DNA from 2 places in the Variovorax sp. UC74_104 genome. Region 2 is predicted to be linked to the other one. Evidence: riboswitches for the same ligand, from Rfam matches in the RefSeq annotation. Region 2 holds a riboswitch; the other holds the start of a gene.

Region 1 (7,197 bases), 3.0 Mb from region 2:
ATGGCCATGCCCGTGAGGTCGCACACCATCGTCTGGAAATTGAGCAGGGCTTCCATGCGGCCCTGCGAGATCTCGGCCTGGTAGGGCGTGTAGGCGGTGTACCAGGCGGGATTCTTCGAGGATGTTGCGCAGGATCACGCCCGGCGTGTGGTTGCCGTAATAGCCCTGGCCGATGAAGTTGCGGAACACCTTGTTCTTCGACGCCATCGCCTTCAGCTCGGCCAGCGCGTCGGCTTCGGTCACCGGCGCGGGCAGGCGCATGGGCTTCGAGCGGCGGATGGCCGCGGGCACGATGCCGTCGATGAGCTCCGCGCGCGTTTCCGACCCGATCGCCGGCAGCATGCGCGCCTCGTCCGCCGCATCGATGCCGATGTGGCGGGCAATGAATTCTTCGGCGTTCTCGAGTTCTTGCAGGGGGGGGAGGGCGTGGCTTGACATGGCGATGGGATGGGGCAAGAGAGGAATACGGGAGCGGGAGCCGGATCCGGATGACGAGAAATCCTCGCGTCACCCGTACCCGGTCGCCGGCTTTCAGCAGCGCATCAGGATTCGGCGGCGAACTTGTCGTAGCTGGCCGCGTCCAGCAGCGCGTCGAGCTGCGCCGGATCGCTCAGCTTGACCTTGAAGAACCAGCCGGCGGCCAGCGGGTCGCTGTTGGCCAGCGACGGGTCGGCGCGCAGCGCTTCGTTCACTTCGGTGATCTCGCCCGAGACGGGCATGAACACGTCGGCGGCGGCCTTCACCGATTCGACGACACCGGCGACTTCGCCCTGGGCGAAGGTCTTGCCGACTTCGGGCAGGTCGACGAACACCACGTCGCCCAGCGCGTCCTGCGCGTGCACGGTGATGCCGACGGTGGCCGCGTCGCCTTCGGCCGACACCCATTCGTGGTCCTTGGTGTACTTGATGCTCATGGTGGAAAAACTCCTCGTGGAAAAAATGGATCGGGGGTGCAGAGCCTAGCCGGTCAGCCGCGGTAGTAGCGGGTGGGCACGAAGGGCATGGTCGACACTTCCATCGGCACCGGCTTGCCGCGCACGATGGCCTGCACGCGCGTGCCGGGCTCGGCGAAGGCGGTGGCCACGTAGCCCATGGCGATGCAGCGGTCGGCCGTGGGGCCGAGCAGGCCGCTGGTGACGAGGCCGATGTCCTGGCCTTCGAAGGACTGCAGCACCGTGCCGTCGCGCACCGGAATGCGCTCCAGCGCCACGAGGCCCACGCGCTTGCGCTTCAGCGTGTCGTGGTCGGTGTGGCCGGCCGCGCCTGCGGTGGCTGCGGCGAGCTGCGCGAGGATCTTCGCGGCGCCCGGAAAGCCGCCTTCGCGCGCGCCACCGGTACGGCGCACCTTCTGCATCGCCCAGTTGAGCGAGGCCTCGACGGGCGTGGTGGTGGTGTCGATGTCGTTGCCGTAGAGGCAAAGGCCCGCTTCGAGCCGCAGCGAATTGCGCGCGCCCAGGCCGATGGGCTTGACCTCGGGCTGGGCCAGCAGCAGGCGGGCGAGGCGTTCGGCGTCGGATGCGGCCACCGAGATCTCGAAGCCGTCTTCGCCGGTGTAGCCGCTGCGGGTGACGAAGGCCGGGATGCCGCCGATCTGCACCGAGCCGCCGGTCATGAACACGAAGCGCTCGATGCCGGGCGACAGCCGCGCCAGCGTGGCCGCGGCCTGCGGGCCCTGCAGCGCGAGCAGCGCGTGGTCGGGCAGGGGGCGCACCTCGCAGCGCGAGCCGATCTTCTGCTGGATGTGGGCGATGTCGGCCACCTTGCAGGCGCCGTTGACGATCACGAAGATCGAGCCGTTGCCCTCGTTGAAGAACATCAGGTCGTCGAGGATGCCGCCCTCGTCGTTCAGCAGCAGGCCGTAGCGCTGCTTGCCGGCGGGCAGGTCGATCACGTCGACGGGCATCAGGGTCTCGAAGGCGGCAGCGGCGTCGGGGCCGACCAGGCGCAGCTGGCCCATGTGTGAGATGTCGAACAGGCCGGCTGCGTCGCGCGTGTGCTTGTGTTCGGCCATCAGGCCGGCGGGGTACTGGACCGGCATCGAATAGCCGGCGAAGGGCACCATGCGGGCGCCCAACTCCAGGTGGAGGTCGTACAGCGGCGTCTTGAGAAGTTCGGTAGCGGATGCGGAGGAAGCGGCCACGGGGCACTCCAAAGGGGCAGTCGAAATCCATGACGCAAGCCATGGGCCACCCCTGCTGTCCGCTTTACCTGAGAGATTCGCCCCACGATCGGGGTTTGCTCCTTCGGTGGGCCGCTGCCTCGGTTGGTGGCGGCGGCCTCTCTCCAGCAAGGAAACGCCGGTTTTCACCGGCGCCTCGTCAGTCCTTTTGCCTGAGCGTTCGGGGGAAATAGCCCCCTGCGCCTTCGGCGGCCCCGGCTTGCGGGGCTCTCTCCTGACCCGGGCGAGTGTAGTTGATCGGGCAGCCCGGCCGGCGGATTTGTCCTGCCGCCCTCAACGTGCCCACAGGTACCACGCCCCCGCGACCGCGGCGATCCACACGGCCACGACCAGTGCGGCGCCCCAGCGGCTGGTCGGCCTGGAGCCCGAGCTTTGCATCCAGGCATCGGCCCGCTCGCGGCATTCGGCGAGCACCGGCGCCGGAATCAGCCGGATCGTGAGCCAGATCAGCCCCGGCAGCAGCAGCACGTCGTCGACGTAGCCGAGCACTGGAACGAAGTCGGGAATCAGGTCGATCGGGCTGAGCGCATAGGCCACCACGAACATGCCGAGCGCCTTGGCGTACCACGGCGTGGCGGCGTGCCGGCAGGCGAACCAGAGCGTGACGCCATCGCGCTTGAGGCGCCTGGCCCAGCCGCGAAGGCGTGCGGACAACGAGGTGGAGACGGGAGGCGGGGAATTCACCCGGCGATGGTGTCACAGGCTGGGGCGACGGCCGCCCCCATCGAGGTCCTCAGTGAATCACTTCGGCCGGCGGCAGCAGCCGGTCGATGCGCTCTCGCAGCGACTCGGCGCGCTCCACGCCGGCGGTCTTCTCGATCTCGGTGAGCATCAGCGCGGCGATGGTCAGCATGGCCTCGCGGTCGCGCGCCTCGCGCAGGGCGTCGCGCATCTGCAGCGCGAACTTCGGGTCGCGGCGCACGAACATGCGCTCGCAGATGTCGAAGAGGAACATGCGCGTTGTCGCCAGCGAACGCTTGCCGTCGAAGGTGTCGGCGGAGGTGGCGACCTGGATCGGCTCGGCGGCGGGAATGGGCGAGGGCGCGGGCTGCGCGGGGGGCTCGGCTTCCGCCGCCGCGGCCTTCGTGCCCTGCAGGTAGCCCTTGTCGATCAGCGCCTGGATCGTCCGCTCGGCTTCGTCGCGGTTGGGGAAGAGGGGACTGAAGTCGGTCAGGGAGCGCCGGCCGTCGGCCATCAGCAGCAGGGCGCGTTCGCGCTGGGTGAGCGTGCGCTGTCCGCCCTGGAGTTCGTTGCGCGCCTTGTCGGTCTTGGTGGGAAACATGGCAGCCACAGCTTTGGGGAAACGAAGGCTGCAGCATCGTTGCAAGTAGTGACATCTCCATGAACCGTTCGCCTTACAGGGGCAATTGCGTGGCGGCCCTTCAGCCGGCGCTTTCCTTGCGTATGAGCCAGCGGTTGCCAACGCGCTGCAGCTCCAGCGTCTTGCGGCCTTTCTCGCGGAATTTGTCGGCGCTGTAGGTCTGCTCGAAGGTGGCGCTGGCCGATTGCCCCTGGACACTGATGACGAGGCTTTCGATGCCCACGTTGATGACGGCCTTGTCCTCGATGCGCGCGCGGCGGTCGGCCTCCCAGGCCTTGCGGTCCTGGCCGCGCGGCGGGGCGAAGTCGGGTGCGTAGGCCGCCAGGTAGCGCGCCACGTCCCGAGCGGACCAGGCTGCTGCCCAGGCGCGCACGGCGGCTTCGACTTCGCGGATGCCGGCGGCGGGATCTGCCGGCGCGGGCGCCACCGGTGCGGGGGCTGCCTGTGTGGCCGGCGCCGCGGGCGGGGCGCCGAAGGCGGCCGGTGCCAGCAATGCGCCGCCCATGGCGCCTCCCATCAGGCAACTCCGGAATCGATTCATGGCGCAGTCCCCTCCTTGTCGGTTCTCGCCCGATTCTGGCAGCGAACATGCGTGAAGCCGACTGGCCCCCCGGGGAACCCGTGTTCAGGCGGCAGCCCCCTCGGCTTCGGCCGGCAAGGCCTGCGGCGTCCGGTTGCGCAGGCGCAGCGCCATCACCGCCGCGGCGCACAGCACGCAGAGCACCGCCGTCAGCGTCACGCCGAGGCCGCGCGCGTCCGACAGCATGCCGAAGAGCGGCGACACCAGCCCGCCCACCGACAGCGCCAGCCCCAGCGCGATGCCGCTGGCGGTGGCCGGGTTGCGCGGAAGGTAGTCCTGCGCGAGCGTCACCTGTGCCGCGAAGGGCAGGAACATGCACAGGCCGAAGAGCCCGGTGCAGGCCAGCGCCCAGCCGGCGCTCGGCGCGAGCACGATGCCCGCGAGCGAGGGCAGCGCGAAGAGGTAGCCCGCGCGGATCGTGCCCATGCGCCCGATGCGATCGCCCAGCCACCCACCGAGCAGCGTGCCGACCGCGCCCGCCGCCGTGAACGCGGTAAGCGCCGCCGCGCCCTGGAAGGCCGAGCCGTGCAGGTCGCGCGTGATGCGCAGCGACAGCATCGACATCACCGTGACGTACGGAATCGACCAGCCCACGATGGTTGCCACCAGCAGCCCGAAGGCGTGCCAGTCGTTGTGCGGCTTCATCAGGTGGTCGCCGGCCTTGCGTGCCGCCGCGGCCGCGCTGCCCGAGGCCGCACCGCGCCGCGCGCTCACGACGAACCACACCACGCCCATCGCCAGCGCCGGCGCGCCCAGCAGGTAGCTGCGCGACAGGCTGCCGCCGCCCACGGCCGTGGCCGCCAGCACCGGCGCGAACGAGGCGCCGATGGTGCCGCCCACCGAGAACACGCTCATCGCTTTCTGCGAGCCGCCGCCAGCCGCGCGCGCAGCCACCGTGGCCGGCGGGTGGTAGGCCGCGATGCCCAGGCCGCACAGCGCCATCGCGATCCAGGTCAGCAGGTAGCTCTGGCTCAGCCCCGCCAGCACCACGCCCAGCGCGGCCACCAGGAAGCCCGTGGGCACCAGCCAGCTGCGCGGATGCCGGTCGGCGTACAGGCCGAACAGCGGCTGCACCACGCTCGACAGACCCGTGGCCGCCAGCATCAGGCCGCTGACTGCCGTGTAGCTATAGCCGCGCTCCAGCACCATGAAGGGCAGCAGGGCGGGCACGAGGCCCTGGTAGAGGTCGTTGACGGCATGGGTGCCGGTGAGCAGCCCGAGTCGGCGCTTGTTCATGACGGATGCTTCTTTCGTTTGCTGTAGGAGTGGAAAAAAGCATCGTAGGAAGCCGTGAGAAGATGTTCCTGCTACGAATTGGCAAGCATCGTCGAGAAATGGACAAAGCGATCAACCTCCGCCCGGAGCAGGGCGAATCGACCCCGCGCGCCGTCGCGGTGCTCGCGACCGACCCTGCCGGCGACGCCTTCATTCCGCCGCACACGCACCGGCGCGGGCAGCTCATCCACGCGATCTCGGGCGTGATGCTGGTGAGCGCGGCGGCCGGAAGCTGGGTGGTGCCGACCGGTCGCGGCGTGTGGGTGCCCGGCGGCATGGAGCACGAGATCCGCATGGCCGGCGAGGTGCGCATGCGCACCGTGTTCGTCGAGCCCGGCACACGTGCCGACCTGGGCAGCGAGTGCCGCGTGATCCACGTCGGCGCGCTGCTGCGGGAGCTGATCGTCACGGCCGTGTCGCTGCCGCTGGACTACGCGCCGGGCGGCCGCGACGAGCGCGTGATGGAGCTGATCCTCGACGAGATCGAGGCCGCACCCGCGCTTTCGCTGCACGTGCCGATGCCACGCCACGCCCGGCTGGCCGCGCTGTGCGAGGAACTGGTGCGCGATCCTTCGCTGCCCGCCGCGCTGGACGACTGGGCGCAGCGCCTGCACATGAACACCCGCACGCTCGCGCGCCTGTTCCAGCGCGAGACGGGCATGAACTTCGGTGCGTGGTGCCGGCAGGCGAGGCTGCTGCTGAGCCTGCCCCGGCTGGCAGCGGGCGCGTCGATCCTGGAGGTGGCGCTGGCCCACGGCTACGAGAGCCCGAGCGCCTTCACCGCGATGTTCCGGCGCACCTTGGGCGTGCCGCCGAGCCAGTACCTGCACCGGCCCGGATGAACGGCTTCGCTACTTGAACCCTAGCGTGTGCGGCAGCCAGGTGCTCAGCGCCGGCACGAAAGTCAAAATCAGCAGTACCGCGCCGTGTGCCCACAGGAAGGGCACCAGCTCCTTCACCAGCGCCGTCATCGGCACCTTCGACACGTTGCATGTCACGAAGAGCAGCCCGCCCACCGGCGGCGTGATCATGCCGAGCGTGAGGTTGAAGATCACGATCATCGCGAAGTGCACCGGGTCCACGCCCAGCTTCACCGCCACCGGCGCGAGGATCGGCGCCAGCACCATCACGCCCGGCAGCGGCTCGATGAAGATGCCGAAGAGCAGCAGGAAGATGTTGACGATGATCAGGAACATCCACGGCGAGAGGTTCATGCCGATCAGCCACTCGGCCATCTGCTGCGGAATGCCCTCGATGGTCAGGACCCACGCGAACGACGCCGACAGGCCGATGATGATCAGCACCGAGGCCGAGAGCAGGGCGGAGCGCGAAAGAATGTCCGGCAGCGCCTTCCATTCGAGCGTGCGGTAGACGAACTTGCCGCACACCAGCGCGTAGAACACCGCCACCACCGAGGCTTCTGTGGGCGTGAACCAGCCCGCGCGCATGCCGCCCAGGATGACCACCGGCAGCAGGATCGCGGGAATCGCCTTCCACGTCGTCACCAGGATCTCGCGCAGCGGCGGCGTCTGCCCATCGCCCTTGTAGTTGCGCTTCTTCGAGACGTGGTAGTTCACCAGGCACATCGCCACCGCGATCAGGATGCCCGGGAGGATGCCCGCCGCGAACAGCGTGCCGACCGAGACCGTCTCGTCCTGCAGCGCGTAGATGATCATGATGATCGAGGGCGGGATGATCGGCCCCACGATCGCGGTCGAGGCGGTGAGCGCCGCCGCGTACGAGCGGTCGTAGCCGGCCTTGTCCATCATCCTGATGAGCATCGACCCCGGCCCCGCCGCGTCGGCCAGCGCCGAGCCCGAGATGCCCGAGAAGAAGGTCAGC
Region 2 (7,197 bases):
GCCAGGATGATGCCCTTGCGTTGCGTCGTCTTGGTCATGCTTTCTCTTCTCGTGGGATTCTTCAAAGGATTTCGCGCAGCATGCGCGCGACGCCTTCCTGCCAAGGCGGCAGGCGCAGTCCAAACGTGGTCTGAAGCTTGCTGGTGTCGAGGCGCGAGTTGTGCGGCCGCTTCGCCGGCGTCGGGAATGCGCTGGTCGGCACGGCCTCGACGGCATCGGGGCCGGCCTTGAGTTCGACGCCTGCCTGCTGCGCCATTTCGAGCACGAAGCGCGCGTAGCCGTACCACGTCGTCTCGCCGCCGGCGATCGCGTGATAGAGGCCGACCTTGGATGGATCCTGCAGCGTCGCGCGGATGGCGTGCGCCGTCACGTCGGCCAGCAGTTCCGCGCCGGTGGGTGCACCGAACTGGTCGTCGATGACGGTCAGCTTGTCGCGCTCCTTGGCCAGCCGCAGCATGGTCTTGGCGAAGTTGCCGCCGCGCGCGGCATACACCCAACTGGTGCGAAAGATCAGGTGCCTGGCGCAGTGCCGGGCCACCAGTTGCTCGCCTTCGAGCTTGGTGCTGCCGTAGACGCTGAGCGGGCCGGTCGCGTCGTCTTCCTTCCACGGCGTGGTGCCGCTGCCGTCGAAGACGTAGTCGGTCGAGTAATGCACCATCAGCGCGCCGATCTTCTGGGCCGCTTCGGCCACGACGCCGGGCGAGGTGGCGTTGAGCTTGCGCGCGAACTCGGGTTCGCTCTCGGCCTTGTCGACGGCGGTATGCGCCGCGGCATTGACGATCACGTCGGGACGCACCTTGAGCACCGTGTCGGCGAGCTCTTCGGGCCGGCTGAAGTCGGCGTGGAAATCGGTGCTGTCGAAGTCGAGCGCGACCAGTTCACCGAGCGGCGCCAGGCTGCGCTGCAGTTCCCAGCCGACCTGTCCGCCCTTGCCCAGCAGCAGCAGCTTCATGCCGCGGCCTTCGCGTCGTACTGCTTCTCGACCCACTCGCGGTACGCGCCGCTTTGCACGTTGCGTACCCATTCGCTGTTCGCGAGGTACCACTCGACCGTCTTGCGGATGCCGGTGTCGAAGGTTTCGGCGGGCTTCCAGCCGAGTTCGCGCTCGAGCTTGCGCGCGTCGATGGCGTAGCGGCGGTCGTGGCCGGGACGGTCGGTGACGTAGGTGATCTGTTCCTTGTACGGCTTGCCGTCGGCGCGGGGGCGCAGTTCGTCGAGCAGGGCGCACACGGTGTTGACGATCTCGATGTTGGGCTTCTCGTTCCAGCCGCCCACGTTGTAGGTCTCGCCGAGCTTGCCGGCTTCGAGCACACGGCGGATGGCGCTGCAGTGGTCCTTCACGTAGAGCCAGTCGCGCACCTGCATGCCGTCGCCGTACACGGGCAGGTTCTTGCCGGCCAGCGCGTTGACGATCATCAGGGGGATCAGCTTCTCGGGGAAGTGGAACGGGCCGTAGTTGTTGGAGCAGTTGGTGGTCAGCACCGGCAGGCCGTAGGTGTGGTGCCAGGCGCGCACGAGGTGGTCGCTGGCGGCCTTGCTGGCCGAATACGGGCTGTTGGGCTCGTACTTGTTCTCCTCGGTGAAGGCCGGGTCGGTCTTGGAGAGCGAGCCGTAGACCTCGTCGGTCGACACGTGCAGGAAGCGGAAGGCCGACTTCTGGTCGGCCGGCAGCACGCTCCAGAAGCCGCGCACCGATTCGAGCAGCCGGAAGGTGCCGAGCACGTTGGTCTGCACGAAGTCTTCGGGGCCGTGGATCGAGCGGTCCACATGCGACTCGGCGGCGAAGTTCACCACGGCACGGGGCCTGTGCTCGGCGAGCAGGCGGTCGATCAGGGCGCTGTCGCCGATGTCGCCCTGCACGAAGATGTGCTTCGGGTTGCCCTTGAGCGACGCGAGGGTCTCGAGGTTGCCGGCGTAGGTCAGCTTGTCGAGGTTCACGACGGGCTCGTCGCTGTTCGCGATCCAGTCGAGTACGAAATTGGCGCCAATGAAGCCAGCGCCGCCGGTAACCAAGATCATGGGGTCCCCTGAGTGTTGGAAGTCATCGCCTTGTGGCCATGAACCTTAACCCGCGATTATCCCATTGGGCCGAAGAGCAAAAACACAAGACGTTACCGCCAGCCTGTCGGTGCGTTTACAATGATTCTCGATACTGCAGGAGAGTGGGCCACCCTAGGTGGCCCTACCGAAGGCGCAAACTCCCATAAACGCTCAGGTAGGCCACCGAAGTCTTGGTACTTCGGCAAGGGGTCAGTACTGCATCAAATCAGAACGCCGTCTGGAGAGTCGCCACCATGCGTGGCGCACCGAAGGAGCAAATTCGTTGCAAGGGCGCAACGGATGAATCTCTCAGGTACCGAGGACAGGGGGAGCGGCAACTTGGACAGCGGTTGTCCGGTTGCTTACTATTAATCAAATAGTTCACACCCACCCGCCGTTCAAGCGCAGCACCTCAAAGGTACTTGAAATGCGCGTGATCGTTCTCGGCGCCGGCCTGCTCGGCGTGACCTCGGCTTACTACCTCCAGCAACTCGGCCACGAAGTGACCGTGATCGACCGGCAGGCCACCCCGGCCGCCGAAACCAGCTTCGCCAACGGCGGGCAGATCTCCGTCAGCCATGCAGAACCCTGGGCCAACCCCAGCGCGCCGCTGAAGGTGCTGCAATGGCTGGGCAAGGAAGACGCCCCCGCTGCTCTTCCGCATGCGCGCCGACATGCGCCAGTGGCTCTGGGGCCTGCAGTTCCTGCGCGAATGCACGCCGGCGCGCACCCGCCACAACATCGAGCAGATCGTTCGTCTGGGCACATACAGCCGCTCGATGTTGCAACAGTTGCGCCGCGACACCGGTCTCAGCTACGACCAGCGCACCCAGGGCATCCTCCACTTCTACACGACGCAGAAGGAGTTCGACGGCGCCCTCGAGCCCGCCGAGCAGATGCGCGCCCTGGGCTGCGAGCGCCAGGTCATCTCGGCCGACGAGGCCGTGAAGATCGAGCCCGCGCTCGCCCATATCCGCCCGAAGCTGGCCGGCGCCACCTACACGGCCGAGGACGAGTCCGGCGACGCCAACCGCTTCGCCCGCGAACTCGTCGGGCTGGCCGCCGCCGCAGGCGTCAAGTTCCTGATGAGCCACACCGTCACCGCGCTGCGCGAAGCCGGCGGCAGCATCGACCACGTCGAGGCCACCGACAGCGAAGGCCGCTTCCAGCGCATCCGCGGCGACGCCTTCGTGCTGGCGATGGGCTCGCTGAGCCCGCTGTACGCAGCGCCGCTGGGCATCCGGCTGCCGATCTACCCTGCGAAGGGCTATTCGGTGACGCTGCCTGTCAAGGACGCCTCGAAGGCGCACCAAGTCTCGCTGACCGACGATGAATTCAAGCTCGTCTTCTCGCGCTACACCTCGGCCTCGGGCGACCGCCTGCGCATCGCCGGCACGGCCGAGCTCAACGGCTACGACCGCGACCTGAACCGCGTGCGCTGCGAAGCCATCGTGCGCCGCGTCGAGGAGCTCTTCCCTGGCGCCGGCGACACCACCCAGGCCCAGTTCTGGACCGGCTTGCGCCCGGCCACGCCGAGCAACGTCCCGCTGATCGGCAAGACCAAGCTGCCGAACCTGTTCCTCAACTCGGGCCACGGCACCCTGGGCTGGACGCACGCCTGCGGCTCGGGCAAGTCGATCGCGCGGATCGTGAGCGGGCTGGAGCCGGAGGTCGATTTCGCGTTCACGGGGATGCCGGCGCCCAAGCCGCGCGTTCCGCAGCCCGCGCTGGGCTGACGAGCCGGCAATTCCTGGATCACGCCTTGAACGTGATCCAGGGCCGGAGCCGCACCGCGCAATGGATCAGCCCGGCGCGCTCCTGCGCGTCGATCACCTCGCCGATGGGCTTGTAGGCCTGCGGCGCCTCCTCGATCCGGCGCTCCTCGCGCAAGGTCACGCATTGCCAGCTGGCCTGGTGGTCGGCGGGCGCGGGCCGCATCGCGCGCACCTGCTGCCGACGCATCCGCCGGCCGGCGCCATGGCTGCATGACCAGAGCCAGTCTTCATGTCCGAGTCCGGAGGCCAGATACGAGTAGTCGCCCATCGAGCCGGGGATCAGCGCCAGGTCGCCCGCATTCGCCGGCGTCGCTCCCTTGCGGTGGATGTTCATACCGTGTTCCCGCAGCACGACGTTGTGCGGCACGTCCACCACCAGCTTCGACGACGTAGCGCCGAGCAGTTCGGCGAAATCCTTCCGCACCAGTTCGGCCAGGACAACCCGGTTTGCCCATGCATAGCGCGCCGCAACTCCCATGGCCTCCAGGTATTCGTCGGCCAGAGGGCCCGCCAGGCCATAGAGGCCGCTTTTCGGATGACGCAGCCCCTTGGGCCATTCGTCGCGGGCGCGGTCCATCCAGCGGCCGCCCACATGGAACCCGATGTCGCGCGAGCCGCTGTGGATCATCACGACCACGTCCCCTGCTTTCAGGCCGGCGCGATAGGCTTCATGGCGGTCCATCACATGGTCCACCACCTGCAGCTCCACGAAATGGTTGCCGCTTCCCGGCGTGCCCAGGCAGGGGTCGCGGAACACCTCGTGGCGGACGCCGGTGTAGGCCTCTGGAGCATGCCGCGCGCTGCCGCCGAATGTCGCCAGGCCGATGCAGGCGTCGAGCTCGGCCTGCAACCGGTCGCGGTCGCAGGAAGACCACAGCCCGCCGTTGCGCACCACCTCCAGGAAGGCCGACGGGCCTACGTCGAACAGCGCCCTGAACGCCGTCGTGTGCACCGGCACGTCGCGGCCGTTGTCGAGCAGGCTGCGCGTGAGCCGGTCGACCAGCCTCGTCTTGTGCGGAGCCACCTGGTCGAGCGTGAGCCCGGTGGTCAGCAGCCGCATGCCGCAGTTGATGTCGGTGCCCACCGCCGCGGGAATGACGAAATCGGGATCGGTCGCGACGACGCTGCCGACGGGCGCGACGGAGCCCGGGTGGAAGTCGGGCGTCGCGCAGGCCTTGCACACGCCCTTCTCGCCGTCGGGCGAGCGCACGCTGGCGAATGCCAGCAATTGGTTCACCGCCTTCTCTTCCAGAGGAAGGCTGGGCGGCAGGAGCACCGTGGCCTGCGAGGCCTCGTGGTGCAGGTGGTAGATGCCGTCGCGGTAGTCGACGGCGATGCCGGCGCGCGAAAAGGCACGCTGGAGTCTCGAGAAACGAAGGTCGCTCATGGCTGCTGTTCCATTGGGGAAACCGTGTCGGCTTCCTGCCTCGTCGCACTTTGCGTGGAGAGGCGAAAGAGATCGCCCGCGCTCGCTGACGATGCGCGGTTGGCTCTTTCTTGCAGCAGCAGAGATTCAAGAAAGCGGGCGGATTCTAGTGACGCATGCTTTCACCGGAAACCCGCCCGTCGCTTTTTTACGTCAGCCCCGAGTCAATCGGGCGCCCTGAAAACCGTCAACACCCCGGTATACCCATACAGATGGTGCCGCGCGATCTCGCCCGCGGCGAAGAAACCTACCAGCGGCACGTCGCCCAGCGCGTGGCGCACGATCTGCAGCTCCGCGCCCGGCGCGCCGAAGTGCGGGCCGCCGCGGCCGGAGCAGCTCACGTACACGGCCCCCGCGATGCGTCGCGCCGGATGCGGCGCGGCTTCGGCCTCGCCTGCCGCCACGGCACGGGCTGTGGCCAGCGTCTGCTCCTCGGGTTCGAGTTCTTCGCGGATTTCCGCGCAGATGCGCATCAGGTCGGCGCGCGCGGCCTGGGCGTTGCGGCGGCAGAAGGTCAGGCGCATGCCGGCTTCCGCGGTGTCGGCGATGGCGATGCCGCGCCGCGTGGGGTCGAGCCCGATGATGTGGCGCACGAGCACGTCGGCGCCCAGGTCGCCGGTGCGGCGGATGCCGTCGCTGCCGGCATCGGCCAGGCCGACGAGGGTGTTGCGCACCGCGTCGATGGCCTCCTGCGGGCGTTCGAGCGACACCTGCAGGTCGGCCAGCAGTACGTCGAGGGCGGGTTCGCCGTCGAGCTTGAGCAGCAGGTTGCCGTCGGCCTCGGTGATCTCGCGTTCGCGCACCGCGCCCGAGCGAAGCGGCTGGCAGCCCTGGGTGACGCGCGACACCAGCCGCACGCCCTCGCCGAAGACCACGCCCGAAAGCCCGCCCGAGAACACGCCGCCCGCCGCGCCGTGCCCGCGGATGTTGCCGTTCCCACCGACGGCGAACTGCAGCGCGCCGCCGCGTCCCGACGAGAGCCCGCCGAACAGGTAGCCCGTGTCGGTGCGCCCCGCCATCTCGCCGATCAGCTCGGCCAGGTCGGGCGTGGCGGGGTCGGCGTGCACCAGCGCCGTATGCGCCTCGAAGCCGCTCATCTCCGAATTGCCCAGCGGCGCGACGCCGGAAAACACACGGTATTGGTCGCTCGGCAGCGCGCAGAGCATCAGGGTCATGCCGGGTTCGTCGAAATACTCGGCGTTGTTGGCCGACACGCCGATGCCGACGGTGCCCGACCAGTCGGTCACCTCGGGCAGTTCGGCGCTCAGGTGGTCGAGGATGTCCTGCGCGTCGTTCGCGTAGTGGTCGGTGATGTAGAGCAGCCCCAGCGTGGGCGCGGAGGCGTAGTCGGGCAGCGCCATCTGCGCCCGCAGCTGGGCGAGCACGAGGCCCGCCGCCATTCGCCATTGCGGATGGGTGGCATGGCCGGAGGGAAACAACTTCATGATGCGTGCCAACCCGTTCTTCAGGAAATGGATGTGTGTATGACGTCAGCGTCGCGCGGAGGTTCGCTTGCGCGCGGCGGTCGACGCCTTCTTCTTCGCGGCCGGTGCCGCAGCCTTCTTCGCGGCAGGGGCGGGCTTGCGGGCCGCCGCCGGCTTGCTGCCGATGACCGAGCCGACCGCGTCGGCCAGCGGCTGGGCCATGGCCGGCACCTTCAGCTGGGCCGCGTCCTGCAGCGCCGTGCTGGCGATCTGCTGGAACTGTTCGGTGAGCGAACCCCACCACTGCATCGGATCGACCACGCCCGCGCCATCGGTCGACCCGGCTTTAGCCTTGGCCGCGGCCGGCTTGCGGCGCGGCCTGCTGGGAGCCGGTGCTTCTTCTTCAGGGGCCTCGTCCTCTTCCTCGATCTCCTCGAGCTCGGGCTCCGGGGCTGCCGCCGCCGCAGGTGCCGGCGCGGGGGCCATCGCGGCCGCCTGCCTGGTGAATGCACTGGCGATGTCTTCCATGCGC

Evidence for each region. Region 2 has a riboswitch for glycine ahead of ACHMXA_RS07530 (D-amino acid dehydrogenase). Riboswitches for the same ligand answer to the same signal wherever they lie in the genome.
Region 1: another riboswitch for glycine. It lies ahead of gcvT (glycine cleavage system aminomethyltransferase GcvT); the one in region 2 lies ahead of ACHMXA_RS07530 (D-amino acid dehydrogenase).

The regions. Positions count from the first base shown of each region.
Region 1 is NZ_CP171978.1:4,626,488-4,633,684, reverse strand. Features, by position in the region: partial or broken gene gcvP (aminomethyl-transferring glycine dehydrogenase) at 1-438, opposite strand, end outside; gene gcvH (glycine cleavage system protein GcvH) at 543-914, opposite strand; gene gcvT (glycine cleavage system aminomethyltransferase GcvT) at 968-2,140, opposite strand; glycine riboswitch at 2,186-2,297, opposite strand; glycine riboswitch at 2,310-2,406, opposite strand; gene ACHMXA_RS21770 (YkvA family protein) at 2,453-2,863, opposite strand; gene ACHMXA_RS21765 (hypothetical protein) at 2,913-3,461, opposite strand; gene ACHMXA_RS21760 (DUF4440 domain-containing protein) at 3,562-4,041, opposite strand; gene ACHMXA_RS21755 (MFS transporter) at 4,126-5,316, opposite strand; gene ACHMXA_RS21750 (helix-turn-helix domain-containing protein) at 5,415-6,197, shown strand; gene ACHMXA_RS21745 (TRAP transporter large permease) at 6,207-7,197, opposite strand, start outside.
Region 2 is NZ_CP171978.1:1,603,922-1,611,118, reverse strand. Features, by position in the region: gene rfbA (glucose-1-phosphate thymidylyltransferase RfbA) at 1-38, opposite strand, end outside; gene rfbD (dTDP-4-dehydrorhamnose reductase) at 62-952, opposite strand; gene rfbB (dTDP-glucose 4,6-dehydratase) at 949-2,019, opposite strand; glycine riboswitch at 2,146-2,236, shown strand; glycine riboswitch at 2,269-2,376, shown strand; partial or broken gene ACHMXA_RS07530 (D-amino acid dehydrogenase) at 2,468-3,776, shown strand; gene ACHMXA_RS07525 (RtcB family protein) at 3,796-5,202, opposite strand; gene ACHMXA_RS07520 (FIST C-terminal domain-containing protein) at 5,406-6,686, opposite strand; gene ACHMXA_RS07515 (PhaM family polyhydroxyalkanoate granule multifunctional regulatory protein) at 6,732-7,197, opposite strand, start outside.